4 regions of the Streptomyces sp. NBC_00466 genome follow, and region 1 is predicted to be linked to each of the others. Evidence: riboswitches for the same ligand, from Rfam matches in the RefSeq annotation. Region 1 holds a riboswitch; each other region holds the start of a gene.
The links. Region 1 has a riboswitch for thiamine pyrophosphate ahead of OG210_RS05330 (thiamine ABC transporter substrate binding subunit). Riboswitches for the same ligand answer to the same signal wherever they lie in the genome.

Region 2: it holds a riboswitch for thiamine pyrophosphate, as region 1 does, so the genes downstream of both, thiC (phosphomethylpyrimidine synthase ThiC) here and OG210_RS05330 (thiamine ABC transporter substrate binding subunit) in region 1, are expected to answer to the same signal.
Region 3: it holds a riboswitch for thiamine pyrophosphate, as region 1 does, so the genes downstream of both, OG210_RS02090 (cytosine permease) here and OG210_RS05330 (thiamine ABC transporter substrate binding subunit) in region 1, are expected to answer to the same signal.
Region 4: it holds a riboswitch for thiamine pyrophosphate, as region 1 does, so the genes downstream of both, thiO (glycine oxidase ThiO) here and OG210_RS05330 (thiamine ABC transporter substrate binding subunit) in region 1, are expected to answer to the same signal.

What each region holds. Positions count from the first base shown of each region.
Region 1 covers NZ_CP107896.1:1,228,670-1,236,200, reverse strand. Annotated here, with positions in the region: gene OG210_RS05345 (phosphatidate cytidylyltransferase) at 1-81, shown strand, start outside; gene OG210_RS05340 (histone deacetylase) at 258-920, shown strand; gene rlmN (23S rRNA (adenine(2503)-C(2))-methyltransferase RlmN) at 1,025-2,131, shown strand; TPP riboswitch at 2,181-2,285, shown strand; gene OG210_RS05330 (thiamine ABC transporter substrate binding subunit) at 2,358-3,482, shown strand; gene OG210_RS05325 (ABC transporter permease) at 3,578-5,191, shown strand; gene OG210_RS05320 (ABC transporter ATP-binding protein) at 5,191-6,216, shown strand; gene OG210_RS05315 (LOG family protein) at 6,248-7,354, opposite strand; gene OG210_RS05310 (hypothetical protein) at 7,433-7,531, opposite strand, start outside.
Region 2 covers NZ_CP107896.1:3,296,689-3,304,219, forward strand. Annotated here, with positions in the region: gene OG210_RS14605 (IclR family transcriptional regulator) at 1-245, shown strand, start outside; gene OG210_RS14610 (SsgA family sporulation/cell division regulator) at 361-795, shown strand; gene OG210_RS14615 (YibE/F family protein) at 972-2,366, opposite strand; TPP riboswitch at 2,437-2,563, shown strand; gene thiC (phosphomethylpyrimidine synthase ThiC) at 2,556-4,349, shown strand; gene OG210_RS14625 (tetratricopeptide repeat protein) at 4,462-5,814, opposite strand; gene OG210_RS14630 (ATP-binding protein) at 5,961-6,566, shown strand; gene OG210_RS14635 (hypothetical protein) at 7,227-7,523, shown strand.
Region 3 covers NZ_CP107896.1:453,790-461,320, forward strand. Annotated here, with positions in the region: gene aceB (malate synthase A) at 1-1,215, shown strand, start outside; gene OG210_RS02085 (TIGR03086 family metal-binding protein) at 1,487-2,107, shown strand; gene OG210_RS02090 (cytosine permease) at 2,123-3,541, opposite strand; TPP riboswitch at 3,534-3,628, opposite strand; gene OG210_RS02095 (alpha/beta hydrolase) at 3,749-4,432, opposite strand; gene OG210_RS02100 (chitosanase) at 4,838-5,602, shown strand; gene OG210_RS02105 (nucleobase:cation symporter-2 family protein) at 5,746-7,260, opposite strand.
Region 4 covers NZ_CP107896.1:5,422,682-5,430,212, reverse strand. Annotated here, with positions in the region: gene thiE (thiamine phosphate synthase) at 1-510, opposite strand, end outside; gene OG210_RS24415 (Rv2175c family DNA-binding protein) at 673-1,038, opposite strand; gene OG210_RS24410 (FAD-dependent oxidoreductase) at 1,190-2,371, opposite strand; TPP riboswitch at 2,505-2,617, shown strand; gene thiO (glycine oxidase ThiO) at 2,615-3,817, shown strand; gene thiS (sulfur carrier protein ThiS) at 3,835-4,065, shown strand; gene OG210_RS24395 (thiazole synthase) at 4,073-4,867, shown strand; gene pknB (Stk1 family PASTA domain-containing Ser/Thr kinase) at 5,061-7,004, shown strand; gene OG210_RS24385 (deoxyribonuclease IV) at 7,012-7,531, shown strand, end outside.

The DNA.
Region 1 (7,531 bases):
GGGATCATGGACCGGCTGGACTCCCTGCTGCCCACCGCACCCGTCGTCTGGCTGCTGATGGTGCTGTTCGTCGGCTCCTGAGACTGGCTCCTGAGACTGGCTCCTGAGACCGGAGGCACAGGTCTCCTGCCTGCGTCGTCACCCGCGGCTCCAGCTACGTCTTCACCTATGTCTTCACCAGAGGGAGGGGCGTCGTCCACCGGACGGCGGGCCCTCCCTCCGGTGTCTGCCCATCACCTTCAGGAGCGTTGGCGCGTATGACGACCGCACACCCCCTTGAGCCGGGCCGCCCGGATGACCGGTCGCCGTCGCACGTCTGGTACGCCTCGTACGGCTCGAACATGCACCTGGACCGGCTCTCGTACTACATCAAGGGGGGCCGGCTGCCCGGAACGAGCGCGGAGTATCCGGGGTGCCGGGACCGGGCCCTGCCCGGACGGTCTCTCCCGGTGGAGCTGCCGGGGGTCCTGTACTTCGCGACCCGGTCACCTGTCTGGGGCGGCGGCCGGGCCTTCTACGACCCTCGGAGTGAGGGGCGGGTGTTCGCCCGTGCCTATCTCGTCCCGGTGTCCCAGTTCTCCGATATCGCCGCTCAGGAGACGGGCAGGGAGCCGGGCAAGGATCTCGACCTGGCGGAGGTGCTCGCCGGTGGCGTGGCAAGCCTGGGCAGCGGGCGGTACGAGACGCTCGTCCACGCCGGTCAGGTGGATGGTCTGCCCGTGCTCACCTTTACCGCCCCCTGGGGTGTGGGCGACCTGCCGGTCACTGAACCGTCTCCGGCGTATGTGCGCTACATCGCTTCCGGCCTGCTGCAGACCGGTGCCTGGGGCGCGGGCACGGTGGCCGCCTATGTGGCCTCGGCGCCCGGGGCGGCAGGCCACTGGACAGCGCAAGCGGTCAGAGAGCTGATGGGACAGTGAACAGGCGTGCTCCCGCCCCATGACGACCAGCTCCGCCGGGCCGTCGTACAGCCTCCGGGCGACGGTCCGGTGGACCGTTGCGTGTCTGCGACACTGGATGAACCATGCCTAAGCCCGGAGAACTCACTTTCGTCGCGCCCCGCGGAGCCAAGAAGCCCCCGCTCCACCTCGCCGACCTCACGCCCGCCGAGCGCAAGGACGCCGTGGCCGGGACCGGCGAGAAGCCGTTCCGCGCCAAGCAGCTGTCGCAGCACTACTTCGCGCGGTACGCCCACGACCCCGCCGAGTGGACCGACATCCCGGCCGCCTCGCGCGAGAAGCTGCGGGAGGCGCTGCTCCCTGACCTGATGAGCGTCGTGCGCCACATCAGCTGTGACGACGACACCACCCGTAAGACGCTCTGGAAGCTGCACGACGGCACGCTGGTCGAGTCCGTGCTGATGCGCTACCCGGACCGGGTGACGATGTGCATCTCCTCGCAGGCCGGCTGCGGCATGAACTGTCCCTTCTGCGCCACCGGACAGGCGGGCCTCGACCGCAATCTGTCGACGGCCGAGATCGTCCACCAGATCGTCGACGGAATGCGCGCCCTGCGCGACGGCGAGGTGCCCGGCGGGCCCGCGCGGCTCTCCAACATCGTCTTCATGGGCATGGGCGAGCCCCTCGCCAACTACAAGCGGGTGGTCGGCTCGATCCGCCGGCTGACCGACCCCGAGCCCGACGGCCTCGGCCTCTCGCAGCGTGGGATCACCGTGTCCACGGTCGGCCTGGTGCCCGCGATGCTGCGCTTCGCCGACGAGGGCTTCAAGTGCCGCCTCGCGGTCTCGCTGCACGCGCCCGACGACGAGCTGCGCGACACCCTTGTGCCGGTGAACACCCGGTGGAAGGTCCGTGAGGTGCTGGACGCGGCCTGGGAGTACGCCGCGAAGTCCGGTCGCCGGGTCTCCATCGAGTACGCGCTCATCCGCGACATCAACGACCACGCCTGGCGGGGCGACCGGCTCGGACGGCTGCTCAAGGGCAAGCCGGTCCATGTCAACCTGATCCCGCTCAACCCGACACCGGGCTCCAAGTGGACCGCGTCCCGGCCGGAGGACGAGAAGGCGTTCGTCGATGCGATCGCCGCCCACGGCGTCACCGTGACCGTACGGGACACCCGCGGCCAGGAGATCGACGGAGCGTGCGGGCAGCTGGCGGCCGCTGAGCGGTAGGGCCCGTGTCACAGCGGTAGGGTCCGTGTAACGTGGGCCGCACATTTTCATATTCCGACAGGGGAGCGCCACAGCGCTGAGAGTGCGGCCATGCCGCAGACCCTCTGGACCTTGCCCGGGTCATTCCGGGTAGGAAGTTCGGTCTCTACTCAAGCTGTTCAGCCCTGCCCGCTTTCCCGCGGGCAGGGCCGCGTCTCTTCCTGGATGTCCATCCCAGGAGGAATCAGTGAGCACCACCAAGCGAGCGCGTACGTCCGGCAGAACGCTGACCACCAGGAAGCTGACCGTCACCGCGCTGGCCGCCGCGCTGGGCGTCTCGACGCTCGCCGCCTGCGGAGGTTCCGACGACTCCGGTTCGGGCGCCAAGAACTCCAAGGTCGTGACGCTGGTCAGCCACGACTCGTTCGCCGCATCTCCCGCCGTGCTCAAGGAGTTCACGAAGGAGACCGGCTACACCGTCCACGTCCTCAAGAGCGGGGACGCCGGTGCCGCGCTCAACCAGGAGATCCTCAGCAAGGGCTCCCCGCGCGGCGACGTCTTCTTCGGCGTCGACAACACCCTGCTGTCCCGAGCGCTCGACAACGGCCTCTTCACGCCGTACCGGGCGAAGGGCCTGGACCAGGTCGACTCCGGGGTACAGCTCGACGCGGCGAAGCACCGGGTCACCCCCATCGACAGCGGCGACCTCTGCGTCAACTACGACAAGAAGTACTTCGCCGACCACAAGACCGCCCCGCCCCGCAGCTTCGACGACCTGATCAAGCCGCAGTACAAGAACCTGCTGGTCACCGAGAACGTGGCCACCTCCTCACCCGGCCTCGGCTTCATGCTCGGCACGGTCGCGAAGTACGGGAACGACGGCTGGCAGGCGTACTGGAAGAAGCTCCAGGCCAACGGCGTCAAGGTCGACGACGGCTGGGAGCAGGCGTACAACAACGACTTCTCCGGCTCGGCCGGCGGCAAGAAGGCCAAGGGCGACCGGCCGCTCGTCGTCTCGTACGCGTCGAGCCCGCCCGCCGAGGTGCTGTACGCCAAGCCGCAGCCCAAGACCGCCCCGACCGGCGTCGCCACCTCCACCTGCTTCCGGCAGATCGAGTTCGCCGGGCTGCTGGACGGCGCGAAGAACCAGGCGGGCGGCAAGGCCCTGATCGACTTCCTGATCAGCAAGAAGTTCCAGGAGGACATGCCGCTCAACATGTTCGTGGACCCGGTGGTCAAGGGCGCGAAGGAGCCCGCGGTGTTCACCGAGTTCGGCGCGAAGGTCACCGCGCCCGAGACCGTCGCACCCGGCACGATCGCCAAGAACCGTGATCAGTGGGTCAAGTCGTGGTCCTCGATCGTCCTGAAGTAGCGCCCGCGCGGACCGGGCCGCCGCCCGCGGTACAGGCCGGGCCGCCGTCCGCGGCCGGGGCGGCCCGGCGCCGGACGGCGGTGCGGCTCGCGCTGATGGCCGTGCCCTTCGCTTTCTTCGCGGTCTTCTTCGCGTACCCGGTGGCGGCCATCGTCGGCCGTGGCCTCAAGGCGGGCGGCAGTTGGCAGTTCGGGCGGATCGGCGAGGTGCTGAGCCAACCCGACATCCTGCACGTCCTGTGGTTCACCACCTGGCAGGCGTGCGCGTCGACCGGCCTGACGCTGCTGATCGCGCTCCCGGGCGCGTATGTATTCGCCCGGTTCGATTTCCCGTGCAAGCAGCTGCTGCGCGCGGTGGCGACAGTGCCCTTCGTGCTGCCCACCGTCGTCGTCGGGACGGCCTTCCTCGCACTGCTCGGCCGTGGCGGGCTGCTCGACCAGCTGTGGGGCGTACGCCTCGACACCACGGTCTGGGCGATCCTGCTCGCGCACGTCTTCTTCAACTACGCGGTGGTCGTACGGACCGTGGGCGGCCTCTGGTCGCAGCTCGACCCGCGCCAGGAGGAGGCCGCCCGGGTGCTCGGCGCCTCCCGGTTCGCCGCCTGGCGGCGGGTGACCCTGCCCGCGCTGACGCCCGCCGTGGCCGCGGCCTCGCTGATGGTCTTCCTCTTCACCTTCACCTCCTTCGGCGTGGTGCAGATCCTCGGCGGACCCACCTTCTCCACGCTCGAGGTGGAGATCTACCGGGAGACCGCCGAACTGCTCGACCTGCCCACGGCGGCCGTGCTGACGCTGGTGCAGTTCGCCGCGGTCGGAGCGGTCCTGGCGCTGCACGCCTGGACCGTGCGGCGCCGGGAGACCGCGCTGAGCCTGGTGGACCCGGCGCAGACCTCGCGCCGTCCGCAGGGCGCGGGCCAGTGGACGCTGGTCGGCGGGGTGATCACCGTGATCGCCGTACTGATACTGCTGCCCCTCGGGGTCCTGGTCGCGCGTTCGCTGGACGGCCCCGGGGGCTACGGCTTCACGTTCTACCGCGCGCTCCAGTCGCAGGGGGCCGGCGGCGGTACGTTCCTGGTCCCGCCGGTCGACGCGATCTGGAACTCCGTGCGGTACGCCCTGGCCGCGACCGGGATCGCCCTGGTCGTCGGCGGGCTCGCGGCCGCGGCGCTCACCCGGCGGGCCGGACGGCTGGTGCGCGGGTTCGACGCTCTGCTGATGCTCCCCCTCGGGGTGTCCGCGGTCACCGTGGGCTTCGGGTTCCTGATCACCCTCGACAAGCCGCCGCTGGATCTGCGGTCGTCCTGGATCCTGGTGCCGCTCGCCCAGGCGCTGGTGGGCGTGCCGTTCGTCGTACGGACGATGCTGCCGGTGCTGCGCGCGGTGGACGGACGGCTGCGGGAGGCCGCGGCGGTACTCGGCGCCTCGCCGCTGCGTGCCTGGCGCGAGGTGGACCTGCCGATGGTGCGCCGGGCACTGCTGGTGGCCGCCGGGTTCGCGTTCGCCGTGTCGCTGGGGGAGTTCGGTGCGACGGTCTTCATCGCCAGGCCCGACAACCCGACGCTGCCGGTGGCGGTGGCACGGCTGCTGGGGCGGGCCGGTGAGCTCAACTACGGGCAGGCGATGGCGCTGTCCACGATTCTGATGCTGGTGTGCGCGGTGTCGCTGCTGGTGCTGGAACGCATTCGTACCGACCGCTCTGGGGAGTTCTGATGCTGCAACTGGACGGTGTGACGGTCCGCTTCGGGCAGCGGGTGGCACTGGACGCGGTGGACCTGACGGTCGCCGAGCACGAGACGGTCTGTGTGCTCGGCCCCAGCGGCAGCGGCAAGTCGACGCTGCTGCGGGTGGTGGCGGGTCTCCAGCCCGCGTCCGCCGGGCGGGTACTGCTGGACGGGGCGGAGCAGAGCGGGGTGCCGGTGCACCGGCGCGGTGTCGGCCTGATGTTCCAGGACCACCAGCTCTTTCCGCAGCGTGACGTCGCGGGCAATGTGGCCTTCGGGCTGCGGATGCGCTCCGTACCCCGGGCCGAACAGGCCCACCGGGTCGAGGAGTTGCTGGATCTGGTCGGTCTGCCCGGCGCCGGGCGGCGGGCGGTGGGCGCGCTCTCCGGCGGCGAGCAGCAGCGCGTCGCGCTCGCCCGGGCGCTGGCCCCGCGCCCCAAACTGCTGATGCTCGACGAGCCGCTCGGCCAGCTCGACCGCAGCCTGCGCGAGCGCCTCGTCGTGGAACTGCGCGGTCTCTTCGGCCGGCTGGGCACCACGGTGCTCGCCGTCACCCACGACCAGGGTGAGGCCTTCGCGCTGGCCGACCGGGTCGTGGTGATGCGGGACGGGCGGATCGCCCAGGCCGGGACCCCGCTGGAGGTCTGGCAGCGGCCGGCTTCGGAGTTCGTCGCCCGGTTCCTCGGCTTCGACAACGTGGTGGCCGCGACGGTCACCGGCCGGGCGGCCGACACCCCCTGGGGCAAGATCCCGGTGCCGGAGGGATCCCCGCAGGGGGAGGGCCGGCTCCTGGTGCGGCCCGCCGGGGTGCGGCTCGCGGCGCCGCGGGAGGGGCTGCGCTGCACGGTGGAGGCGCGCACATTCCGGGGCAGTCATGTGGCCGTACTGCTCAGCCCGGAGCACGGACCGCAGCTGGAGGCCGAGTGCCCGCTGCTGACGGCGCCCGGTGTGGGCGAGACGGTGGGCGCGGTCTTCGAGGCGGCCGATGTGGTGCTGCTGGCCGCGCAGGATTGAGGGCGCGGCCCGGACGTCCAGCTGCCCGGTGTCAGAAGACCATCCGCGCCAGCGCTTCGGGCGCCTCGTCCACCGTGTCGACCAGTGCGATCCGGGACTCCATCGCCCGGCCCTTAGCCAGCGCCCGGAGCAGCGGCCAGGCCGGCAGTTCCTCGGTCCAGTGGGCGCGGTCCACCAGGACCATCGGGGACGGTTCGCCGTGCGAGCGGTAGTAGTTCGGGGTCGCGTTGTCGAAGATCTCCTGGACGGTCCCGGCCGCGCCGGGCAGGAAGACGACGCCCGCGGTCGAGCGGGTCAGCAGACCGTCCTCGCGGGTGGCGTTGGCGAAGTACTTGGCGATGTGCCCGGCGAAGGCGTTGGGCGGCTCATGGCCGTAGAACCAGGTCGGGATACCGACCGAGTCCCCGCCGTCCGGCCAGCGGCCCCGCACCTCGAAGGCCGCGCTTGCCCAGTCGGAGACGGACGGGCTGAACGACGGTGTCTTGCCGAGGAGTTCGAGCGCCTCGTCCAGCATTCCGTCGCGGAAGGGGGCGGCGTAGGCACCGAGGTTGGCGGCCTCCATGGCCCCGGGACCGCCGCCGGTGGCGACGGTCAGGCCGGTGCGGGCGAGCGTACGGCCCAGCCGCGCCGCCCCCGCGTACTCCGCCGTGCCACGGGCCATGGCGTGGCCGCCCATCACGCCCACCACCCGTGCGCTGTCCAGGTGTTCGTCGAGCGCGTCCGACATCGCGTCGTCGTGGATGGAGCGCAGCATCGAGGCGAATATGTCGCCGTTGTTCGCGGTCCGCTGGAACCAGGCGTACGCGCGGGCGTCGGGGGTGTCCTCGTAACGACCGTCCGCCAGGCCCGCGAACAGCTCGTCCGCCGAGTACAGCAGCCCGCGGTACGGGGCGAAGGGCAGGCCGGGGACCGGCGGGAAGACGAGTGCGCCGGCCGCGCCCACCGCGGACTCGGCCTCGGGGTGCATGGGGCAGCCCAGGAAGACGGCGCCCGAAGTGTCCGCGGAGAGCAGGGCGTCGGTGCGGTCCGTCAGGTCGACGGCCTGGACGCGGTATCCGCCCAGCGGGCCACGGGCAACGGCCCGGTCGAACGCGTCCAGGGTCTCGATCTCACGGTCACGCTCAGGTGTGGTGGGCATCCGGTCATCGTAGGGGGACGGCCCTTTCCCCTTTCACGGGGACAGGGCCGTCCCATTTCGCCGGGACAGCGGCGTCCTTCACCGGGGCAGGGGCGCCGCGGCGAGCACCGCGACCGCCCAGGTCACCCCGGCGAACACCGCCAGCAGGGTGGCCGCGCGCAGTACGGCGGCCGACCG
Region 2 (7,531 bases), 2.1 Mb from region 1:
GTGACCGGTGCGTCCTGCTGCGAAGACTGGCTGCGACGGAACGGATACAGCCGGTGGTCGAGCAGCAGGAGTACGCCCTCGGAACCGTCTGTGCGGCCACCCCGATCACGGTCGGTTCAGGCGCTGCGGCGATAGCTGTTTCAGGCCCGGTGCACCAGCAAGTGCGGTTGCTCTCCGCTGCTAAAACGTTACGTTCCGAGGCCGGAGCTTTGCTCGATTCGCTTGCGTTCTCTATCAGTATCTGAAATATCACTCCTTGTGATCTGTTTGCGCTTACAGCACGATTACGTCAAGAGGGTCCGGCGGTACATTTCCCGGCCATCTTGTGAACCAACACAGCGTCTACTGCGGGGTAGGGACATGAGCGAATCGGTCCAGGCAGAGGTCATGATGAGCTTCCTCGTCTCCGAGGAGCTCTCCTTCCGTATCCCGGTGGAGCTGTGCTACGAGGTGAGCGATCCGTACGCGGTCCGGATGACCTTCCACCTTCCCGGAGATGCCCCGGTGACCTGGACGTTCGGTCGTGAGCTGCTTCTCGACGGGATCAACGCCCCCACGGGGGACGGCGATGTGCACATCGCGCCCAGTGATCCGGCAGGGCTGTCCGCCGTCCATCTGCGCCTCCAGGTCGGGGCGGACCGCGCGCTGTTCCGGGCGGGCAGCGCCCCGTTGGTCGCCTTCCTGGACCGCACCGACAAGATCGTCCCGCTCGGCGAGGAGCGCAGTCTGGGCGACTTCGACGGGCATCTGGAGGCAGCTCTCGGCCGGATCCTCGCGGAGGAGAACGCGGGCTGAGGGGCGAGACCTGAGGCCCGGGAACTGAGGCCCGAGGCTGGGTCTGCGAACTGGGTCTGCGAACTGGGTCTGCGAACTGGGCCTGCGAACTGGGCCTGCGAACTGGGCCTGCGAACTGAAACCTGAGCGCTGAGGCCTGAGCGCTGAGGCCTGACCGAGCGCGGAGAGCCGACGGCTCAGTGCTTGCGACGGCGGCCCCCGCCGCCCCGCGCGAGGCCCCCTCCGGAGAGCGCCCAGCCCGTCCCGCGGCCCGGACGGTCGGTCCCGTGGCGGTCGGTCCCGTGGCGGTCGGTCCCTTGGCCCGGACGGTCGGCCGAGACCACGAGTGCGGCGAGCGCCGTGGTCACCGGCACCGAGGCGACCAGCCCGATCGAGCCCACCAGGGTCCGTACGATCTCCTCCGCGACCAGCTCGGAGTTGGCCACCGTCCCCACACTGCTCTGTGCGATGGAGAAGAGCAGCAGCAAGGGCAGCGCCGCACCCGCGTAGGCCAGGACGAGCGTGTTGACGACGGACGCGATGTGGTCGCGGCCGATCCTGATGCCTGCCCGGTAGAGCCCGCGGGCCCCCATTGTGGGATCGGCCTGGTGCAGTTCCCAGACGGCTGAGGTCTGCGTGACCGTCACGTCGTCCAGCACCCCGAGCGATCCGATGATGACGCTCGCCAGCAGCAGCCCGCTCATGTCGATGTGCGGGTAGAGGCCGTGGATCAGACCGGTGCTGTCGTCGGTATTGCCCGTCAGGCTCGCCCAGCCGATGAAGAGCGAACCGAGCAGCCCGATCAGCATCAGCGAGATCAGCGTGCCGATGACGGCCACCGAGGTCCGCGCGGTCAGGCCGTGGCAGGTGTAGAGCGCGATCAGCATGATGGCGCTCGCCCCGATCACCGCCACGACCAGCGGATTCGACCCGTGCAGGATCGCCGGCAGGATGAACAGCGTCAGCACGGCGAAACTGACGGCCAGCGCGACCAGTGCCATCAGCCCGCGCAGCCGGCCCACGGCGACCACCACCAGCGCGAAGATTCCGGCGAGCAGCACCATCGGGAACTTCCGGTCCACGTCGGACACCGAGTACTGCAGGTCACGAGGTGCGTCGGGGGCGTACGCCACGATCACGCCCTGTCCCCGGTGCAACTGGCGCGGGGAGTCCGGCTGGACGATCTCGGTGAAGGTGCGGCCTTTGTCCTTGCCGCTCGTCACCTCGATCTTCGCCTTCTTGCACGGGGTGCCCTGCGGGGACGCACCGGCGCCGGACTGCGGTTCCGGAGTGCCCCCGGCCGCGCTCCCGCCGGCCGTCGACGACTGACTCGCGTGCACGTCCTGGCAGTTGACCGGAGTGAGCTCCGCCACATTGCCCTGCTGCGTCTGCCGGTCGAACCCGACACCGCTGCGGGCATGGTGCGGCGCACCGCCCGGCCAGAAGACCGCGAGACCGACAACAACCGCCGCCGCGAAGGGAATCAGCACCGCCGCGATGACCTTGCGCAGATGCTTGGACACAGGCGCGGCGGGGCCGTGGCTGTGCGTGTGGCCGTGCCCGCCGGGAGGTGGTTCGGGGAGTGGGGTCACCGCCCGATCATCGCAAGAACGAGGAGGCCCTCTGTTCAGTGCGCGGCGAATGGCGTTAGCGTGGGGGCACCTTTGCACACGCGGGAGCTCGGAGCACCGGGCTGAGAGGGCGCTGACCAGCAGACTGCTGTGAGCTGCGCCGACCGCCGAACCTGTTACCGGGTAATGCCGGCGTAGGGAGTAGGTCTCATGACCACAGTGGATGCACGCACGCCTGCCACCGACCAGGACGAGCGCAAGCCGGGCTGGCACAAGGGATACGTAGCGGGCCCGGAGGGCTCGCGCGCGGATCTCAGGGTGCCCGTCAGGCAGGTGCACCTCACCAATGGGCAGGACGTGACGCTGTACGACACGTCAGGCCCGTACACCGATCCCACCGTCGAGACCGATGTACGGCGTGGGCTCGCCCCGCTCCGGGAGAACTGGATCATCGGTCGCGGCGACACCGAGGAGTACACGGGCCGCCCGGCCCGTCCCGAGGACGACGGGATCAAGCACACATCGCCGCGCGGGGGACTCCGTAACCTCGACGCGGTCTTCCCCGGCCGTCCCCGCCAGCCCAGAAGGGGGCGCGAGGGGCGCGCGGTGAGCCAGCTCGCGTACGCCGTGCGCGGGGAGATCACCCCGGAGATGGAGTACGTCGCGATCCGGGAGAACGTCTCCCCCGAGGTCGTACGGGAGGAGATCGCCGCGGGCCGGGCGGTCCTGCCGGCCAACGTCAACCACCCGGAGATCGAGCCGATGATCATCGGCAAGCGGTTCCTGGTGAAGGTCAACGCCAACATCGGTAATTCCGCCGTCACTTCCTCCATCGAGGAGGAGGTGGACAAGATGACCTGGGCCACCAAGTGGGGCGCGGACACGGTCATGGACCTGTCCACCGGGCGCAATATCCACACCACCCGCGAGTGGGTGCTGCGCAACTCCCCCGTCCCGATCGGCACGGTCCCGCTCTACCAGGCCCTGGAGAAGGTTGACGGCCAGGCCGAGGAGCTGACCTGGGAGATCTACAAGGACACGGTCATCGAGCAGGCCGAACAGGGCGTCGACTACATGACGGTGCACGCGGGGGTGCTGCTGCGGTACGTGCCGCTCACCGCACGCCGCAAGACCGGGATCGTCTCGCGCGGCGGTTCGATCATGGCCGCCTGGTGCCTGGCGCACCACAAGGAGTCGTTCCTGTACGAGAACTTCGAGGAGCTGTCGGACATTCTGGCCTCCTACGACGTCACCTACTCGCTGGGTGACGGGCTGCGGCCGGGGTCGATCGCGGACGCCAACGACGAAGCGCAGTTCGCGGAGTTGCGCACCCTCGGGGAACTCAACACGGTCGCCAAACGTCATGGTGTACAGACGATGATCGAAGGTCCCGGTCACGTCCCGATGCACAAGATCAAGGAGAACATCGACCTCCAGCAGGAAATCTGCGAGGAGGCCCCCTTCTATACGCTCGGCCCGCTCACCACGGACGTGGCCCCGGCGTATGACCACATCACCTCCGGCATCGGGGCGGCGATGATCGCCTGGTGGGGCACGGCCATGCTCTGCTACGTCACGCCCAAGGAGCACCTGGGGCTGCCCAACCGGGACGACGTGAAGACCGGCGTGATCACGTACAAGATCGCGGCCCATGCGGCGGATCTGGCCAAGGGGCACCAGGACGCGCAGAAGTGGGACGACGCGCTCTCGGACGCACGCTTCGAGTTCCGCTGGGAGGACCAGTTCAATCTGGCTCTCGACCCCGACACGGCAAGGGAGTTCCATGACGAGACGCTGCCGGCCGAGCCGGCCAAGACCGCGCATTTCTGTTCCATGTGCGGGCCGAAGTTCTGCTCGATGAAGATTAGTAAAAGCATCACAGAGCAATTCGCCCCTGACCTGCACTCTTCCGCTTCGGACGACGAGATTGAAGCGGGGATGTTGGAGAAGTCCAAGGAGTTCGCAGCGAGCGGTAACCGGGTGTACCTGCCGCTGGCGGACTAGCACAAGTAGGGCTACTCGCCTGTTCTGCCCGAAGCGCCCCGGCACTCTTGCTTGCCGGGGCGCCGTCTTCAAACCAGGAGACGGGACGGGCCCGAGCCATTTATGCGGCTGGTCAGAACGGAAGCTCTGGCGTGCTCGCGCCACGTGTGATGGTCAAGATCCGTTCGTGGAAGTCGCGCGTGGACGCCTCCCGGGGGAAGCGGGCGCGGAGTTCCTTGTCCAGCTCGTTGGCGACCAAGAGAAGGGAGGGGAGAGACTTCCGGTCGGCGAGTAGAGCCGCAGTGCCCATGCCTACGGCTTCTTCGATCTCGCCGGTCCGGGCGGCGGCGACTCCGAGTGTGAGTCGGGCTTCTGCGGCACGCATGGGGGAGATCTCGGTTCCGTCGGGGCCGGTGCTCATCCGGATTACCGACCGGGCGTGGACGGCAGCGCGCTCGTCGTCTCCGAGTAGCCGATAGGCGTCCATCTCGTAGAAGTCCCACTTGTCCGGGTCGATGATGAAGTGGTGTTCGGGGTGATCAGGACGGGCGAGGCGGTCCAGTCGGGCGCGCCCGGCGTCCAAGGAGTCGCGGACCATTCGGGCGTCTCCCATCCGGGCGGCGGCGCGAGCCTTGTGCGCGTACAGCTGCACGCCGACGGAGTGTGTCTGATCGGCGACGTGCCCGGCCTCCACTGCGTTGAGCATGTCCTGCCATCGGCTCTGCGTGAGGGCGAACCATGCCTCGATCTCCCACGCCCACGCTTTGATCTCGCCGTGCCCGGCTTCTTCGCCGATCCGGAGCGCGGCGGCCTTGCTGAGGTTGGCGGCCTCCCGCTGGCCCCGGTCGTACTGGACACAAGCGTTGAGCAGGAACAGCCATCCGGCGTCAACGAGTAGTTCCCGGTGCTGGCGCAGCGTCATCCGGCTCTCAAGCTGCTTGGTGACGAACTGCAAGCCGTTCCGCGTGCGCTGGTGCAGGTAGTCGGCATCGGCGTACGGGTAGGCGCGGGCCAACTGGTCGATGCCCTGCTCAATCGACTCCAGGGCGGCGCTGTTGATGCTGGACATTTCCGTTCGCCGCAGTAGCTCGGCTATGTCCCACAGTCCCGCACCCCCCTCAGCGAGCAAGGTGCTCGGGTCCTCTGGCTGGGCCGTGTTCGCCCTTCGCTCCAACTCCCACGGCCGTGGGGAGAGACCAGCGAGGTGGCCGGGAATGCGTAGCCCGTCCACCACTTCAAGGATCTTGTGGTACTGCGTGATCCGGGGCCGAACGCCCTTGCCCTCGGTCTCGTCCTTGGCCATCTTGCCGATGTGCTCGCGCTTGTAGCTGACGGCCTCGGCGATCTTGGCGTAGCTGATCTTGCCGTGCAGCCTGGCGAGTCTGAAGACCTCACCGAAATCGTGGCTGGCAATCGCAGAGCGGACGTCGGCGCGTTCCAGCACATGCGGCGGCAGTGCTGCTGGCGTCGGAGCAACTTCGGCCATCCCACTTCCCCTGGTGATTGACCTGACAACTCTTCGGGGTGCGCCTGATCGAGTGTACCCACGAGGGGGGTCCCCAAGAGGGGGGAGCGACAGCCGGTACAAGGGATGCATCCTCGGGCCACCCTGCCGGGAGCGACCCGGTAGACGTGACCGAGGACGGCGATCGTGTCGTGGAAACCGGAAAGATCGTACGAGGCTTACTCCCGGCAGCAGAGGCGGGAACCGTCGGGCGTGCTGAGGTAGCGGCAGCGGGCCGCTTCCGTGCGCTGACACTCTTCACGGACGCGGAAGACGCCCCACAAACCGCGCGGCGTATGGCGGTCGGGACTCTCACGAGCTGGGATCTGGGCGACCTGGCCGAAGACGTTGAACTGTGCGTCTCGGAGCTGGTTGGCAACGTGGTGCTTCACGTGATCGCCGACCGCTACTCGGCGGAGCCCGGTCACCGCCCGGTGGTCACGCTCACTCTGCGGTCTTGGCCTCGGTGGCTGTTCGTGGAGGTGACCGACGAAGACTCCGACCCGCCCACACTGCCGCTCGGCGACGGCTTCGGCCCGGAGTTGGCCGAGGACCTGCCGGAGGCGCTGCTGCCTGATCACGGGCGGGGGTTGCACATCGTGCGCACGCTGGCCGACGGCTTGTGGTGGACCCCTGGTGAGCGCGGCGGTAAGAGCGTCTTCTGCCGCTTCGATCTCGGTGGCGGCTCTGGCGGAGCGCTGCCCGTGGCTGCTGGTGAAGGGCGGTGGGCGTGATGGCGCGCTTTTTGGCGCTGCGGGTACGGCGCGGCGACGTGATCAGCGACCGGGGCCGACAGCGGGAGGTCAAGGCAGCGCGCACGGACCGGCGTGCCGCTGGGCGACCGGCGGTAGTGCTGGTCTTCAAGTCGGGGCCTGCCCGGCGGGTGAATGCGACAGACGTGGTGAGTGTGGAGCGCGGACGCGGTTCGGATCGGAGGGGACGGAGATGACGACGCGGGAGGTATGGCGCTTCGTGAACTGGGTCTTGAGCGCGGACACCTCTGGAAGCGGGCCGATCTACGTGGCTGAGTGCACGACGTGCGGGGACGGCTCGGAACCGGCTGACGGGACGGAAAGGCCAGAGATCTGGTGCATCAACCACGCCGGTCGGACAAGTCACACAGGCTTTCGGAACATCATCACCAGCTTCTCGCGGGCCTCCCTGGTGGAGGGGCCGCGCTGATGTCACCGGCGCCTGTCACGTAGGACCAGATCGCGTACGACAACCACATACGAGACCGGACCACCCCCGCGCCTGGCAGCAACTGGGGTGGTCCGGATGGGGACACTGCGGCCCCCGGTGCCTGATGGTACCGGGGCCGCAGTGCTGCGTTTCTGCCCTGGACCAAAAGAAGTTGATGACCCGTTATCTAGATCAGGGCAGAGGTGGGCAAGGTGACCGGCACAGGCGGGGACTGGCTGAGGGACGGCCTCGATGTCGCGGGCGCGGACTGCGGTCTGTGGGTGCCTGGAGTCGACTACGTGGCGGGCTGGCGCGAAGCCCGGGAGGCTGCGGACCGGCTGAACCGGGGGCTGCTCGGTGCCGGGTTCGAGCTGTCGGAGGTACGAGCAGTCGCCTCTACAAATGAGGACGGGCGCGGTGTGGTGCGGGTGACTGGCTGGCCGAATGCGGTGGGTCGGCTTGCCGGGCTTCTGGAAGCGGTCACGGGTAACGAGGGCGGTGCGGTATGAGATGCCTT
Region 3 (7,531 bases), 770 kb from region 1:
ACCGACGCCTATGAGCGCCGGATCGACTTCACGGACCCGAAGTCCGGCAAGTCGTACGCGCTGAAGCCCGCCGCCGAGCTCGCGACCGTCGTGATGCGCCCGCGCGGCTGGCACCTCGACGAGCGCCACCTCGTGCTGGACGACCGTCCCGTCCCCGGCGCGCTGGTCGACTTCGGCCTGTACTTCTTCCACAACGCCAAGCGCCTCATCGAGCTCGGCAAGGGCCCGTACTTCTACCTCCCGAAGACCGAGTCCCACCTGGAGGCGCGCCTCTGGAACGAGATCTTCGTCTTCGCGCAGGACTACGTCGGCGTCCCGCAGGGCACCGTCCGCGCGACCGTCCTGATCGAGACGATCACGGCGGCGTACGAGATGGAGGAGATCCTCTACGAGCTGCGCGACCACGCGTCCGGGCTGAACGCGGGACGCTGGGACTACCTGTTCTCCATCGTCAAGAACTTCCGCGACGGCGGCTCCAAGTTCGTCCTGCCGGACCGCAATCTGGTCACGATGACGGCGCCGTTCATGCGCGCGTACACCGAACTCCTGGTCCGCACCTGCCACAAGCGCGGCGCGCACGCCATCGGCGGCATGGCCGCCTTCATCCCCTCCCGGCGCGACGCCGAGGTCAACAAGGTGGCCTTCGAGAAGGTCAAGGCGGACAAGGACCGCGAGGCCGCCGACGGCTTCGACGGCTCCTGGGTCGCCCACCCGGACCTGGTGCCGATCGCCATGAAGTCGTTCGACGCGGTCCTCGGCGAGAACCCGAACCAGAAGCAGCGCCTGCGCGAGGACGTCGCGGTGGCACCGGGCGACCTGATCGCGATCGACTCCCTGGACGCCAAGCCGACGTACGAGGGCCTGGTCAACGCGGTCCAGGTCGGCATCCGCTACATCGAGGCATGGCTGCGCGGCATGGGCGCGGTGGCCATCTTCAATCTGATGGAGGACGCCGCGACGGCGGAGATCTCCCGCTCGCAGATCTGGCAGTGGATCAACGCGAACGTGGTCTTCGAGAACGGCGAACACGCGACGGCCGAGCTGGCCCGGAAGATCGCGGCGGACGAACTGACCGCGATCGAGAAGGAGATCGGCGAGGAGGCGTTCGCAGCGGGCAAGTGGCAGCAGGCGCACGACCTCCTGCTGACGGTGTCCCTGGACGCCGACTACGCGGACTTCCTCACCCTGCCCGCGTACGAGCAGCTGGGGAGCTGAGGCACCACCCGCCGGCTGTGCGACACCGGTCGCGCGGCCCGCTGATCGCTGGGGCTGCCCCGGAGCTGTACGGCTCCGGGGCAGCCCCAGCTGTTTTCCGGGCGTGCACGGGGACGGGCGCCGCGCCAGGCCCTGGGACAGGCACCTTCCGGCGCCCGCCAGAACTCCCGCACCCTCGCCCGCACCCCCGCCCGACCAGGCAGGATGCCGGTGAGTCCAAGGGATTCTCCGCCGACCGATGAGTTCTCGTAACGGGTCCGGTCTGAAGGGTATGGACACGGATACGCACACCGATGCACCCAAGGAACCCGACAGCGCTCTGCCCGATCTGGAGCCCCCGGCGCGGTACATGGCGAAGCTCGCCGACGCCGTCAGCGACGCACAGCTGGGTGATCCCACACCCTGCCCGGACTTCGCGGTCCGGGACCTGCTCGCCCACATCTCCGGACTGACGGTGGCGTTCCACTCGGCGGCAGGGAAGGAATTCGGGCCGCACACCGACACGGCCCCGGGCACCGGCGCCGGCCCCGAACTCGCCGCGGACTGGCGGACGGCGCTGCCCCGGCAGTTGGAGGAGCTGATCGTGGCCTGGCACTCCCCCGCCGCGTGGGAGGGCGACACCAGGGCGGGCGGATTCACCTTCCCCGCCACGGTCGCCGGACGGATCGCACTGAACGAGCTGGTCGTGCACGGCTGGGACCTGGCCCGCGCGACCGGTCAGCGGTACGCACCCGATCCGGCGAGCCTCGGCGTCTCGTACGCACTGCTCGCTCCGGCGGACAGCCCGGCGCGCGAGCCTGCCTTCGGCCCGGCGGTCGAGGTGCCGCAGGACGCGCCGTTCCTGGACCGGGTGATCGGCCTCAGCGGGCGCAGCCCGGACTGGAAGCCTTAGGGTCTTCCGTTCGGATCAGGCCGGGCTCGCGTCCGGCAGGGTGGTCCTGCTGCGGCGCAGCCTGAGGGGTGCGTAGACGGCGAGCGCGGTGAGGAAGGCCGCGTAGTAGGCCAGGTCGGCGCCGTGCAGTGCCGCAGCCACCGGGCCTGTGTAGAGGCCCGTGTTCATGAACGGAACCGCTGCGGCGAAGGCCGCGCAGAATGCCACCAGAGCGGGCCTGCCGGACCGCGAGCGGACGCTCTCCGCTGTGGGATCGACCGGTTCGCCCGCGCGAGCCCGTGCGAACCAGTCGACAGCGACGACGGCGACGAAGCCGGGGATCCAGTAGCCGACGAAGAGCAGTACGTTCTGGAAGCGCGCGGCGGTGTCGGCGGCATGCATCCACAGCACCAGCGGGAAACCGAGTACGGCGGCGAGAGCGGCCGCGAACGGACGCGGGACGCGCAGACCGATGGTCTGCAGAGCCAGCGAGCCGCTGTAGTCGTTCATGGCATTGCTGCACAGAGCGGCCAGCGCCACGGCCAGCAGCCCCACCGCGCCGAGCAGGCCGCCGCCCAGCAGCCTGTCGACGCCCCGGGCGGTCTGGTCGGTGAAGACGGTGGCCCCCCACAACCCGAGTGCCTGGACGGCCACGAAGGAGACGCTGACGCCGAGGAGCGTGTACCAGAACATACGCGGCCGGGAGGTGTCCTGCGGCAGGTAGCGGCTGAAGTCGCTGGCGTACGGAGCCCACGACAGCGCCAGACTCAGGGCGATGGTACTGGTCAGTACGAACGCGCCGACGCGGTCGGCGCCGTGGGCACTGCCGGCGGCCGCGGGGTGGACGCTGTCCGGGAGCCTGAAGGCCAGGGCGACGAAAGCGGCGGCGAGCACGAAGGTCATCAGCTTCTGCAGCCGGTGGATCGCTTCGTAGCCCAGCACTCCGAGTGACCCTTGTCCCACCATCATCACCAGCACACCCAGCCAGAACGGCCAGCCGCAGAGCCGGGCCAGCGCGTCCCCGCCGAACAGCCCGATGAGCGCGTCCCAGGCCACCGACGACAGCCATTGCAGCAGGCCGGGCACCGTGACGGACCGGCCGAACGCGAGCCGGGCCAACGGCAGCTGGCCTGCCCCGGTGCGGCTGCCCCAGGTTCCGAGGTACGCGGTGGGAACAGCGCCGATCAAGGTGCCCAGCACAACGGCCAACAGGGCGGTGGGCAGGTCCAGACCGAGCGCGATACCGACGGTTCCGGTGAACACGCCGGTCATGGTGAGATTCGGGGCGAACCACACGGTGAAAAGCCGGCCGGGGCCGCCGTAGCGGTGCTGCCCGGGCACCGGCGCGATCCCGCGGGCCTCGATCCGCAGGTCGCCGGGCTCGGCGGGCATCCGGCCGTCGAAGACGGACCGAGGGCCTGTGGCCGTGCTGCTGGGAGCAGGTGGCAATGACATTGAGCGACATCCCTCCGCCAGTACTAACTGGTTCAGGTTCGGCGGGTGTGATCTCAGCCCCTGGGCGGGGCACCCCGTGTCCGGTACGACTGCAAGACTAACGGGCAGCGTCACGCTGTCCATGGAGAGGGTGCGTGGCTGCGGAGGGCGGCCCCGACGGGTGCCGGGTCTCAGTGGTCACCGGGCCGAACAGCCGCGCCCGGCCGCTCAGCTGGTGAAGAAGTCGCTGACCGCGGCCGAGAACTGTCCGGGCTCCAGGGCGTGCACGGTGTGGCCGACCGGGATCGTGATCGTCCGGGAGTCGGGGATCCCCGCCGCCATGTCGGGAATCCGCTCCTGCGACATGGAGCTGTCGGGGCCGCCGGCCACGATCAGTGTCGGGGCGACGATCTCGCCGAGCCGCTCGGCCCACTCGGGAGGAGGATCCCGGAGCTCGTTCTTGATGGCGAGCACCACGTTCCAGTCGTAGTCGACCGGCGCTTCGGGGCGCTCCGGTTCGGCCGCCTCCCTGGGGTACGGGGGCGGGGCCTCCTCCAGGACGAGCCGTTCCACCCGGTCCGCGTGCTCCTGGGCGAGCAGATAGGCGACGACGCCGCCCATGGAGTGGCCGACGACACCGACCCGGTCCAGTTCCAGTTCGTCCAGGAAGCCCAGCACGTCGTCGCGCATGAGCTCGAACGAGTACTCGTCCGGCCAGTCGCTCTCCCCGTGTCCCCGCAGGTCGAGGGCGTACACCCGCCACTCGTTGCCGAGTGCCCGGCCGGTCTCCTCCCAGGTCGCGGATGAGCCGCCGAGACCGTGCAGCAGCACCACCGGCGCGCCGAAGGGGTCGCCCCAGGTGCGGTACGCGAGCCGTACGTCGCCGACATCGACTACTGAGTGATCGTCCATACCGCAGACGCTACCGCGCGCGGGCCGGTACCTCCGCCGCCGTGGCGCACGGGTGTCACCCGGCGACATGGAGTCACATTCGGGCAAAATAGGCCATAGAACTCTCAGCCATCCCGACTCAACCCAGCGAGTCAGCGATCGGGAATGATCGAGGGCGCGCCCAATTCGCTCAACTCCTTTCTCCCCGGGGGGTGTACGGCCTCTTGGGCAGCTGATAGGAAAGCTTCCTAACAGAACACCGACGCTCGAACTCCCCTTGGAGGACCGGTGAAAGCCCCCCACCGCACCACCGCTGGACGCAGCAAGAGGATCATCACGCGCACCGTGCTCGGGCTGGCCCTGGTGGCCGTACCGGCCACCGCGTACGCGGCCAACGCCCCTGCGGACCACGTGAGTTTGCGCAGCATGCAGCACAGCACACAGCACGGCACGGCGCAGAGCGCACACCGCGCCGTCTCCGCGACCGGACTCGACGACCCGGCGAAGAAGGAGATCGCCATGCAGCTGGTCTCCAGTGCCGAGAACTCCTCGCTGGACTGGAAGGCCCAGTACAAGTACATCGAGGACATAGGAGACGGTCGCGGCTACACCGCCGGCATCATCGGGTTCTGCTCGGGCACCGGCGACATGCTGGACCTGGTGAAGCTGTACACCGACCGGGAGCCGGGCAACCCGCTCGCCAAGTACCTCCCCGCCCTGGAGAAGGTCAACGGCAGCGACTCGCACTCGGGCCTCGGCTCGGCCTTCGAGAGCGCGTGGAAAACCGCGGCCAAGGACACCAAGTTCCAGACCGCGCAGAACGACGAGCGCGACCGGGTCTACTTCAACCCGGCGGTCAAGCAGGGCAAGACGGACGGCATCGGGGTCCTGGGCCAGTTCGCGTACTACGACGCCATCGTCATGCACGGTGACGGCGACGACAAGACCAGCTTCAGCTCCATCCGCAAGAGGGCGCTGGCCAAGGCCAAGACCCCGGCCCAGGGAGGCAACGAGACCACGTATCTCAACGCCTTCCTCGACGCCCGCGTGTGGGCGATGCAGCAGGAGGAGGCCCACAGTGACACCAGCCGGGTCGACACCGAACAGCGCGTCTTCCTGAAGAACGGCAATCTCGACCTGCACACGCCGCTCAAGTGGAAGGTCTACGGGGACCCGTACAGCATCAGCTGACCGGTCCGCGGGTACCGGAGGGACCGGACGCCGATGGTCCTGCGGTCCGCGCACACCTGCGGGGCGCGTTCCGCACCAGTGGTGCGGTCCGCGCCCCGTATGTCATGCCACGGTCAGTCACAGCATTGTCGGTCACAGCACTGTCAGTGGAGTGCGGCTGCCGCCTTGGCCACGGCCTGGTGCGTCGCGTTGTCCTCGCCGGCCGGCCCGTCGGCATCCTCCGTGGACCCGGCGCCCTTCCTGCGCCCCAGGTGGTTGAAGGCCAGGTTGAGCACGATGGCCACCACACACCCGGTGGAGATGCCCGAGTCGAGCACCACCAGCACGTTCTTCGGGAACGAGTGGTAGAAGTCCGGCGCCGCGATCGGGATCAGCCCGATACCCAGCGAGGTGGCGACGATCAGGGCGTTCTCGCCCTTCTCCATGGCCGCGCCCGCCAGGGTCTGGACACCGCTCGCGGCGACCGAGCCGAAGAGCACGATCCCGGCACCGCCCAGCACCGGCAGCGGCACGAGCGCGATCGCGGCCGCGGCCATCGGACAGAGGCCGAGCAGGATCAGGATCCCGCCGCCGGTCGCCACGACGTACCGGCTGCGCACCTTGGTCATCGCCACCAGGCCGATGTTCTGTGCGAAGGCGCTCGCCATGAAGCTGTTGAAGAACGGGCTGATCAGGCTGGAGACGGTGTCGGCGCGCAGTCCGCCCTCGATGGTCCGCTCGTCGGCGGGCCGGCCCACCACCTTGCCGAGCGCCAGCATGTCGGCGGTCGACTCGGTCATACAGACGAGCATCACGATGCACATCGAGATGATCGCGGAGATCTCGAACTGCGGGGCGCCGAAGTGGAAGGGCGTCGGGAACCCGACCGGGTCGGCGTTGCGCATCGCGTCGAAGCTGGTCATGCCCATCGGTATGGCGGCGACCGTACCGATCACCAGACCCAGCAGGATGGCGATCTGCTGGAGGAAACCGCGGAGCAGTTTCCGCAGGGCCAGGACGATCACCAGGGTGAGCGCGGCCATGCCGATGTTCTTCATCGAGCCGTAGTCCGCGGCCCCCTGGGTCCCCTGCGACCAGCCGAAGGCGACCGGCAGCAGCGACACCCCGATGAGGGTGATGACGGTGCCGGTGACGACCGGCGGGAAGAACCGGAGCAGCTTGCTGAAATACGGGGCGAGTATGAACCCCAGCACGCTCGCCACGATGATCGCGCCGAAGATCACGGCGATGCCGTCGTGTCCACGGCCCTTGCCGATGGCGATCATCGGGCTGACTCCGCCGAACGAGACACCGTTGACGAACGGCAGCCGGGAACCGACCCGCCAGAACCCGAGGGTCTGGAACAGGGTGGCGATGCCCGCGGTGAACAGGGCCGCCCCGACGAGGAAGGCGGTCTCCTTGGCGCTGAGCCCCACGGCGGGGCCCACGATCATCGGCGGGGCGACAACTCCCGCGTACATCGCGGCCACATGCTGAAGGCCGCTGCTGAACATCTTGAAGGGCGGCAGGATTTCATCGACCGGGTGCTTCGCAGCGGTCCTTCCCTTGTCCGCTGAGATGGTGCCGGGGTCCTCGGAGGTCGCTCCGGGGGCTCCGGGTGATTCGGTGTCGGCGGCTGTTACTGCTGCATCAGTGCGAAACCTGGGCTCGGCGGCCACGGCGGCTCCTCCGGTCGGGTACACGTCGGCGGTGACGTGGGTGTCAGGGAGGTGGTGCGGAATGCAGGTGCGGCTGCGGGAGGGGTAAGGGCGGTACTGCTGTGTTTCTCGGTCAAGTACCGGGCGGGGCACGGGAGTTCCGGGGAGGGCTTCCGGGTACGTCACCGCCCCGGAGGGCGTGTGCACTCTGGGCACACACCCCCCGGTCACGGCTGCCGTGAACCCCGCTCGGGTTCGCGGCCGCCGGCCGGGGACCGTCCTCCCCGGCCGG
Region 4 (7,531 bases), 4.2 Mb from region 1:
GCCGATCGCGAACCAGGGGCGCGAGGTGGTGAGCGCCGCCGCGTACCGCACGAGGCCGAGCCCCGGTGCGTGCCGCCCCGGCTTGGTCGGGGTGGGCCAGCAGGGGCCGGTGCAGAAGTAGTCCACGCCCGGCTCGGCGGCGGCCGCGTCCACCTCGGACTCGGCGTGTGTCGAGCGGCCGATGAGCACGTCGGGGCCGAGCAGCGCACGGGCCGCGGGGACCGGCAGGTCTCCCTGGCCCAGGTGCAGCACGTCGGACGCGATGGCATGCGCGACATCCGCCCGGTCGTTCACCGCGAGCAGCTTGCCGTGCCTGCGGCAGGCGTCGGCGAAGACCTGGAGGTGGTCGAGCTCCTCGGCCGCCTCCATGCCCTTGTCCCGGAGCTGGACGATGTCCACGCCACTGGCCAGGACGGCGTCCAGGAACTCGGGCAGGTCGCCCTGGCGCCTGCGCGCGTCCGTGCAGAGGTACAGGCGGGCATCGGACAGCGGTGCGGGTGCGGTGGACATCGGGCGTTCCCCCCATGGACGACGACGGACTGACGGCGACGGACGGCCGGACGGCGACGGACTGCCGGGCCGTTGGACGGCTGGGCAGCCGGACAGCGTTGGACCGCGGTGTACGGCCGGGGGCGGGCCCGGTCCGTACACCGCGAGGTGATCACACTCTGCTCAGAGGGCGAGCGCCTGGGCCCGGCGCTTCACCTCCGTCCCGCGATTCTCGCTCAACGCCTGCGCGGGCGTGCCGGGCAGGGTCTCGTCGGGGGTGAAGAGCCACTCCAGCATCTCCTCGTCGCTGAAGCCGTCGTCCCGCAGGAGCGTCAGGGTCCCGGAGAGGCCCTTGACCACTTTGGTGCCGTCGATGAAGGCGGCGGGCACCTGGAGCGCCCTGTTCTCACCACGGCGTACGGCGATCAGCTTGCCGTCCTTGACCAGCTGGCGTACGCGGGTCACCTCGACGTCGAACATCTCGGCGATATCGGGGAGGTGCAGCCAGGCGGGGATGAGAGCATCGGTTTTTGCGTCAATCTCGGTCACGGGACAAGCCTGCCATCCCGCACTGACAGCCGATACCCGGACTCAGCCCTTCAGGGCCGACGCGCACCCGGGCCGACGCACGTTCACGGCCGCTCGCGTACCCGGGCCGACACCCGTTCACGGCCGGCGCCCGTTCACAGCCGGCGCCCGTTCACAGCCGGCTCTCCTCCGGGCGGACCGCCGACTTGAGCGGCACGGCCGGATCAGCGGCGCGGGCCGGGTCCACCGGGGCCCCCGACTCGATGAGCTTCCGGCCCTGGGCCAGGTCCCGGGGCCTGCCGACGGCGAGTACCGCGACCAGCCGCTCCTCCCTCAGCCAGCACACCGACCAGGCCGGACCCGACGGGTCGCCGCGCCGGATCAGCGTGTCGGCGGCCGCGTGGTGGCCCGCGTACTGCACGAAACGGCCGAACTGCTCGGACCAGAAGTACGGCACCGGGTCGTAGATCTGCGGCGTCTCGCCGATCACGTCCGCCGCGACCGTGCGCGGGCCCTGGAGGGCGTTGTCCCAGTGGTGGACCAGCAGCCGCTCGCCGTACCTGCGGGAGGGGAAGGACGCGCAGTCGCCGACCGCGTACACATCGGCGACCGAGGTACGCAGCCGCTCGTCGGCCGTGACCGAGCCGTCGGCGCCCAGCGCGATGCCGGAGCCGGCCAGCCAGCCGGTCGCGGGCCTGGCGCCGATGCCGACGAGGACGGCCCCGGCCGGCAGCCGCCGCCCGGATTCCAGGACCACGGCGCCCGGCTCGACGCGGGCCACGCGTGCGTGGGTGATGAGTTCGGCCCCGCTGTCGGCGTACCAGCCGGCCATGGGCGCCGCGATCTCGGCCGGCAGCGCCCCGACGAGGGGCCGCCCGGCCGCCTCCACGACCGTCACCGCGCACCCCGCCTCGCGGGCCGCCGTGGCGAACTCGGCGCCGATCCAGCCCGCGCCGACCACCACGACGTCCCGCCGGTCGGCGAGGACGGCCCGCAGCCGCCCCGCGTCGTCGAGCGTGCGCAGCAGATGGACGTCGGGGACCCCCTCGCTGCCGGGCAGCGTGACCGGACTGGCACCGGTTGCGACGACCAGTGCCCCGTACGGGACAGGGCCGCGCGCGGTGTCCAGTTCCCGGTCGTGCGGGCGTACACCGGTCACCTCGCACCCCAGCAGCAACTCGACCCCGAGCGCGCCGAAGTCGACGTCGAAGGCGGAGCCCTCGGCCTTGCCGAGCAGCACGGCCTTGGACAGCGGCGGTCTGTCGTACGGCTGGTGAGGCTCCTCACCGATCAGCGTGACGGGTCCGGTGAAGCCCTGGTCCCGCAGGGCGACAGCGGTCTGCACTCCGGCCATGCCCGCACCGGCGATGACGACGTTCCTCGGCTCGCTCACCCGATCACCTTAAACAGCTGACACACCGTCAGAACAGGGGGCCGTCCGGGGACGCCTTACGGGGCGGCGGGGGCCGGGGTTAGGCTGGCCACGCTGAACCACTCGCGGGAGTCCGGGCGTACCGGGCTGAGAGGGAGGCTGGACGGCCTCCGACCGTACGAACCTGATCCGGGTCATGCCGGCGAAGGGAGGGGCTGGACGCCCATGCACGCACACCATGCCAACCATCACGCGCACCGCGCCGACACCTCGGACGCGCTGTCGGACGTACTGGTCGTCGGGGGCGGGATCATCGGTCTCGTCATCGCCTGGCGGTCGGCGCAGCGCGGACTGCGCACCGCCGTCGCCGACCCGCAGCCGGGCGGCGGGGCCGCGCAGGTCGCGGCCGGCATGCTGGCCGCCGTCACGGAACTCCATTACGGCGAGCAGGTCCTGCTCGGTCTGAACCTGGAGTCCGCGCGCCGCTATCCGGATTTCGCCGCGGAGCTGGAGGAGGCGTCGGGGCAGGATCTCGGCTACCGCGCCTGCGGCACCCTCGCCGTGGCGCTCGACCTCGACGACCGGGAGCATCTGCGGGAGCTGCACGCACTCCAGCGCCGCTCGGGTCTGGAGTCCGAGTGGCTGACGGGGCGCGAGTGCAGGCGCCTCGAACCGATGCTCGCGCCGGGCGTGCGCGGCGGGCTGCGGGTGGACGGCGACCACCAGGTCGACCCACGACGGCTGGCGAAGGCGCTGGTCACCGCGTGCGAGCGGGCCGGGGTCATCTTTCACCGCGGCTGGGCCGAGCGTCTGACGGTGGAACGCGGCCGGGCCACCGGTGTGGTGCTGGCCGACGGCGTCGCGCTCGGCGCCGGCCAGGTGGTGCTGGCGGCCGGCAGCCGCAGCGGGCAGCTCGCGGGCGTACCGGACGCGGTGCTTCCACCCGTACGCCCGGTCAAGGGGCAGGTACTCCGGCTGACGGTGCCGCGTGTGTACGCGCCGTTCCTCAGCCGGACCGTCCGCGCGGTCGTCCGGGGCAGCCACCTCTATCTGGTCCCGCGTGAGAACGGCGAACTCGTGATCGGCGCGACCAGCGAGGAGCTGGGCTGGGACACCACGGTCACCGCGGGCGGGGTGTACGAACTGCTCCGCGACGCTCATGAGCTGGTGCCCGGCATCACCGAACTCCCGCTCACCGAGACACGCGCGGGGCTGCGTCCCGCGTCGCCCGACAACGCGCCGCTGCTCGGCCCGACCGCGCTGCCCGGCCTCCTGCTGGCCACCGGCCACTACCGCAACGGCGTACTGCTCACCCCCGTCACCGGCGATGTGATGGCCGAACTGCTCACCACCGGGGAGCTGCCCGCCGAGGCCCGCGCCTTCACGCCCCGGCGCTTCTCCCCCGTAGGACAGGAACAGCCCGCATGAACGTGCCGCCCACTCCCATGAACGTGCCGCCCGCGGCTGCCCCGCCGGTCGGGGTGTCCGTCAACGGCGAGCCCCGCACCATCGCGCCGGGCACCACCCTCGATGTGCTGGTCACCGGCCTCACCAGCGCTCCGTCGGGGGTCGCCGCCGCGGTCAACGAGACCGTCGTACCGCGCGGCCTCTGGTCCCGCACCCCGCTCGGCGACGGCGACCGCGTCGAGATCCTCACCGCAGTCCAAGGAGGCTGACCCGGACATGGCAGACGATTCCCTCACCATCGCGGACACCGTCTTCTCCTCCCGGCTGATCATGGGGACCGGCGGTGCGCCGAGCCTCGATGTGCTGGAGAGGTCCCTGGTCGAGTCGGGCACCGAGCTCACGACGGTCGCGATGCGGCGCCTCGATCCCACCGTGCAGGGCTCGGTCCTCTCGGTGCTCGACAGGCTCGCCATCAAGGTGCTGCCGAACACCGCCGGCTGCTTCACGGCGGGCGAGGCCGTCCTGACCGCCCGCCTGGCCCGCGAGGCGCTGGGCACCAACTGGATCAAACTGGAGGTCGTGGCGGACGAGCACACTCTGCTGCCCGACCCGGTGGAGCTGCTCGACGCCGCCGAGACACTGGTCGACGACGGCTTCACGGTCCTCCCCTACACCAACGACGATCCGGTGCTGGCCCGGCGTCTGGAGGAGGCGGGCTGTGCGGCGATCATGCCTCTCGGCTCCCCCATCGGCTCGGGGCTCGGCATCCGCAACCCGCACAACTTCCAGCTGATCGTGGAGCGGGCCGGAGTGCCGGTGATCCTCGACGCGGGGGCCGGTACGGCATCGGACGCGGCGCTGGCGATGGAGCTCGGGTGCGCGGCCGTGATGCTGGCATCGGCGGTGACGCGTGCGCAGGAGCCGGAGCTGATGGCGTCGGCGATGCGACGGGGCGTGGAGGCGGGCCGGCTCGCGTACCGCGCGGGACGGATCCCCCGGAGGCACTTCGCCCGGGCGTCCTCACCGGAGGAGGGCCGCGCGGCGCTCGATCCGGAGCGGCCCGCCTTCTGAGGGACGCGCGGCCCCCGGGCCTCCCCGCCTTCGGTGGCGCCCGCTCGGACCAGGCCGGGCCGCGGGGGCGTGATGCCTTCCCCGCGGCCCCTGCCCCCTGTCACTGCTCGGCCTGTCACAGCTCGGCTTCAGTAGCAGCTGATCCACCAGGACCGCTTAGGCCCTGTCAGCGCCGACTCGTACACTCGCCAGCGTGGATACGACGCTTGGTGACCCGCAAGCCCCGCTCGTCGGGCAGCTGCTCGACGGCCGCTACCGGGTGGACGCGTGCATCGCCATCGGTGGCATGGCCACGGTCTACCGGGCCGTCGACACCCGTCTGGACCGGGTGGTCGCCCTCAAGGTGATGCACCCCGCGCTGGCGGTCGACGCCACGTTCGTGGAGCGGTTCATCCGCGAGGCCAAGTCCGTCGCACGCCTCGACCACCCCAATGTGGTCGGCGTGTACGACCAGGGCGCGGACGGCGCGCATGTCTATCTGGCGATGGAGTACGTCGCCGGGTGCACGCTGCGCGACGTCCTGCGCGAGCGGGGCGCGCTGCGTCCCCGCGCCGCCCTGGACATCCTGGAACCGGTACTGGCCGCACTCGGCGCCGCGCACCGGGCCGGATTCGTCCACCGCGACATGAAGCCGGAGAACGTCCTGATCGGGGACGACGGCCGGGTCAAGGTCGCCGACTTCGGCCTCGTCCGGGCCGTGGACACCGAGACGAACAGCACGGGCACCATCCTGGGCACCGTCTCCTATCTGGCCCCCGAGCAGATCGAGCAGGGCACGGCCGACACCCGGACGGACGTCTACGCCTGCGGTGTGGTGCTGTACGAGATGCTGACCGGCGCCAAACCGCACAGCGGCGACACCGCGGCCCAGGTCCTCTACCAGCACCTCAACGAAGGCGTGCCGGCGCCGTCCGCCGCCGTACCGGGGCTCGCCGCCGGGCTGGACGGCCTGGTGGCGACCGCGACCGCCCGGCACCCCGATGACCGGCCGCACGACGCCGTGGCGCTGCTCGGCCAGGTCCGGGCGGCCCGCGCCGCACTGAGCGGTGCCGAGCTGGACGCCGTACCGCCGCAGGCTCTCCCGGCCGGGACCCCGGGCGCCGCCGGGGCGGGCTCGTCCGAGGACCGTACGGATGTGATCCGGCGCCCGCTGCCGGCCGCGGGGATCAACCGGACCAGCCGTCTGGTGATGCCCGCCCCCGCGGAGGAGCCCGAGCCCGAACGGCAGCACGTGCGCCACGGCCGGCGGACCCGCCGGGGTCTGGTCGCGTCGGTCGTCGCCGTCCTGCTGGTGCTGGGGGTCGGAGCCGGTGTCTGGTACATCAACTCGGGCCAGTTCACCCGGGTCCCCTCGCTCCTCGGCCAGCCCGAGAAGACCGCGAAGTCGCGGCTCTCGGCCGCCGGTCTCGACGTGAAGAGGACCGAACGCAAATTCAGCGACACCTACGACCGCGGCCAGGTCATCAGCAGCAGTCCGGCGTCGGGCGCCCGCATCCGGGCCAACGACGCGGTGTCCCTGGTCGTCTCGCGCGGTCCCGAGATCGTCCCGGTGCCCCATGTCGCGGGTGAGCCGCTCGCGCAGGCCAGGAAGGATCTGTCCAAGGCCGCACTGGCGTCCGGCATGGTCACCAGGGAGTTCAGCGACGACATCGACCGCGGCAAGGTGATCCGTACGGACCCGGCACCCGGCACCGACCGGCACGCCGGCTCCGCGATCGCCCTGGTCGTCTCGAAGGGCGCCCCGGTCGACGTACCGGATGTCACGGGCGAGTCCCTGGAGGATGCCCGCGCCGACCTCCAGGACGAGAACCTCAAGGTCGTGGTGGCACCGGAGCAGATCAACTCCCCCGAGGACGCCGGGCAGATCGCCAAACAGTCGCCTGCCGACGGCGCCCAGGCAGCGGAGGGCGACACCGTCACGCTGACGGTCTCCAAGGGCCCCCGGATGATCACCGTCCCCGATGTCACGGGCGACAACGTGGACGACGCGAAGAGCGCGCTCACCGACAAGGGCTTCAAGGTCCATGTCGACAAGCCGTTCCTGTCCTTCAGCGACACCGTCGACACCCAGTCCGTCGACGGCGGCAGCCAGGCCCCCGAGGGCAGCACCATCACCATCAAGACCAAGGGACTCTGAACACACCGTGCGCAACCCCATCGGCGGCCATGTCCCCGTGGCCGGCGGTCTCGCCAAGGCCGGACTGTCCTACGCCCGTGAGCTGGGCGCGGAGACCGTGCAGGTCTTCGTGGCCAACCCGCGCGGCTGGGCCACCCCCACCGGGAACCCGGACCAGGACGAGCAGTTCCGCAAGGAGTGCGCGAACGAGTCGGTCACCGCATACGTCCACGCGCCGTATCTGATCAACTTCGGTTCGCACACGGCCGCGACCGTGGAGAAGTCGGTGGAGTCGCTGCGCCACTCGCTGCGCCGGGGCCGGGAGATCGGCGCGCTGGGCGTTGTCGTGCACACCGGTTCCGCGACCGGCGGCCGTCCGCGGTCCGAGGCGCTCGCGCAGGTCCGTACGCATCTGCTGCCGCTGCTCGACGAGCTGACCCACGACGACGACCCGTTCCTGCTGCTGGAGTCGACGGCGGGTCAGGGCTCCTCGCTCTGCTCGCGCACCTGGGACTTCGGCCCGTACTTCGAGGCGCTCGACTCCCACC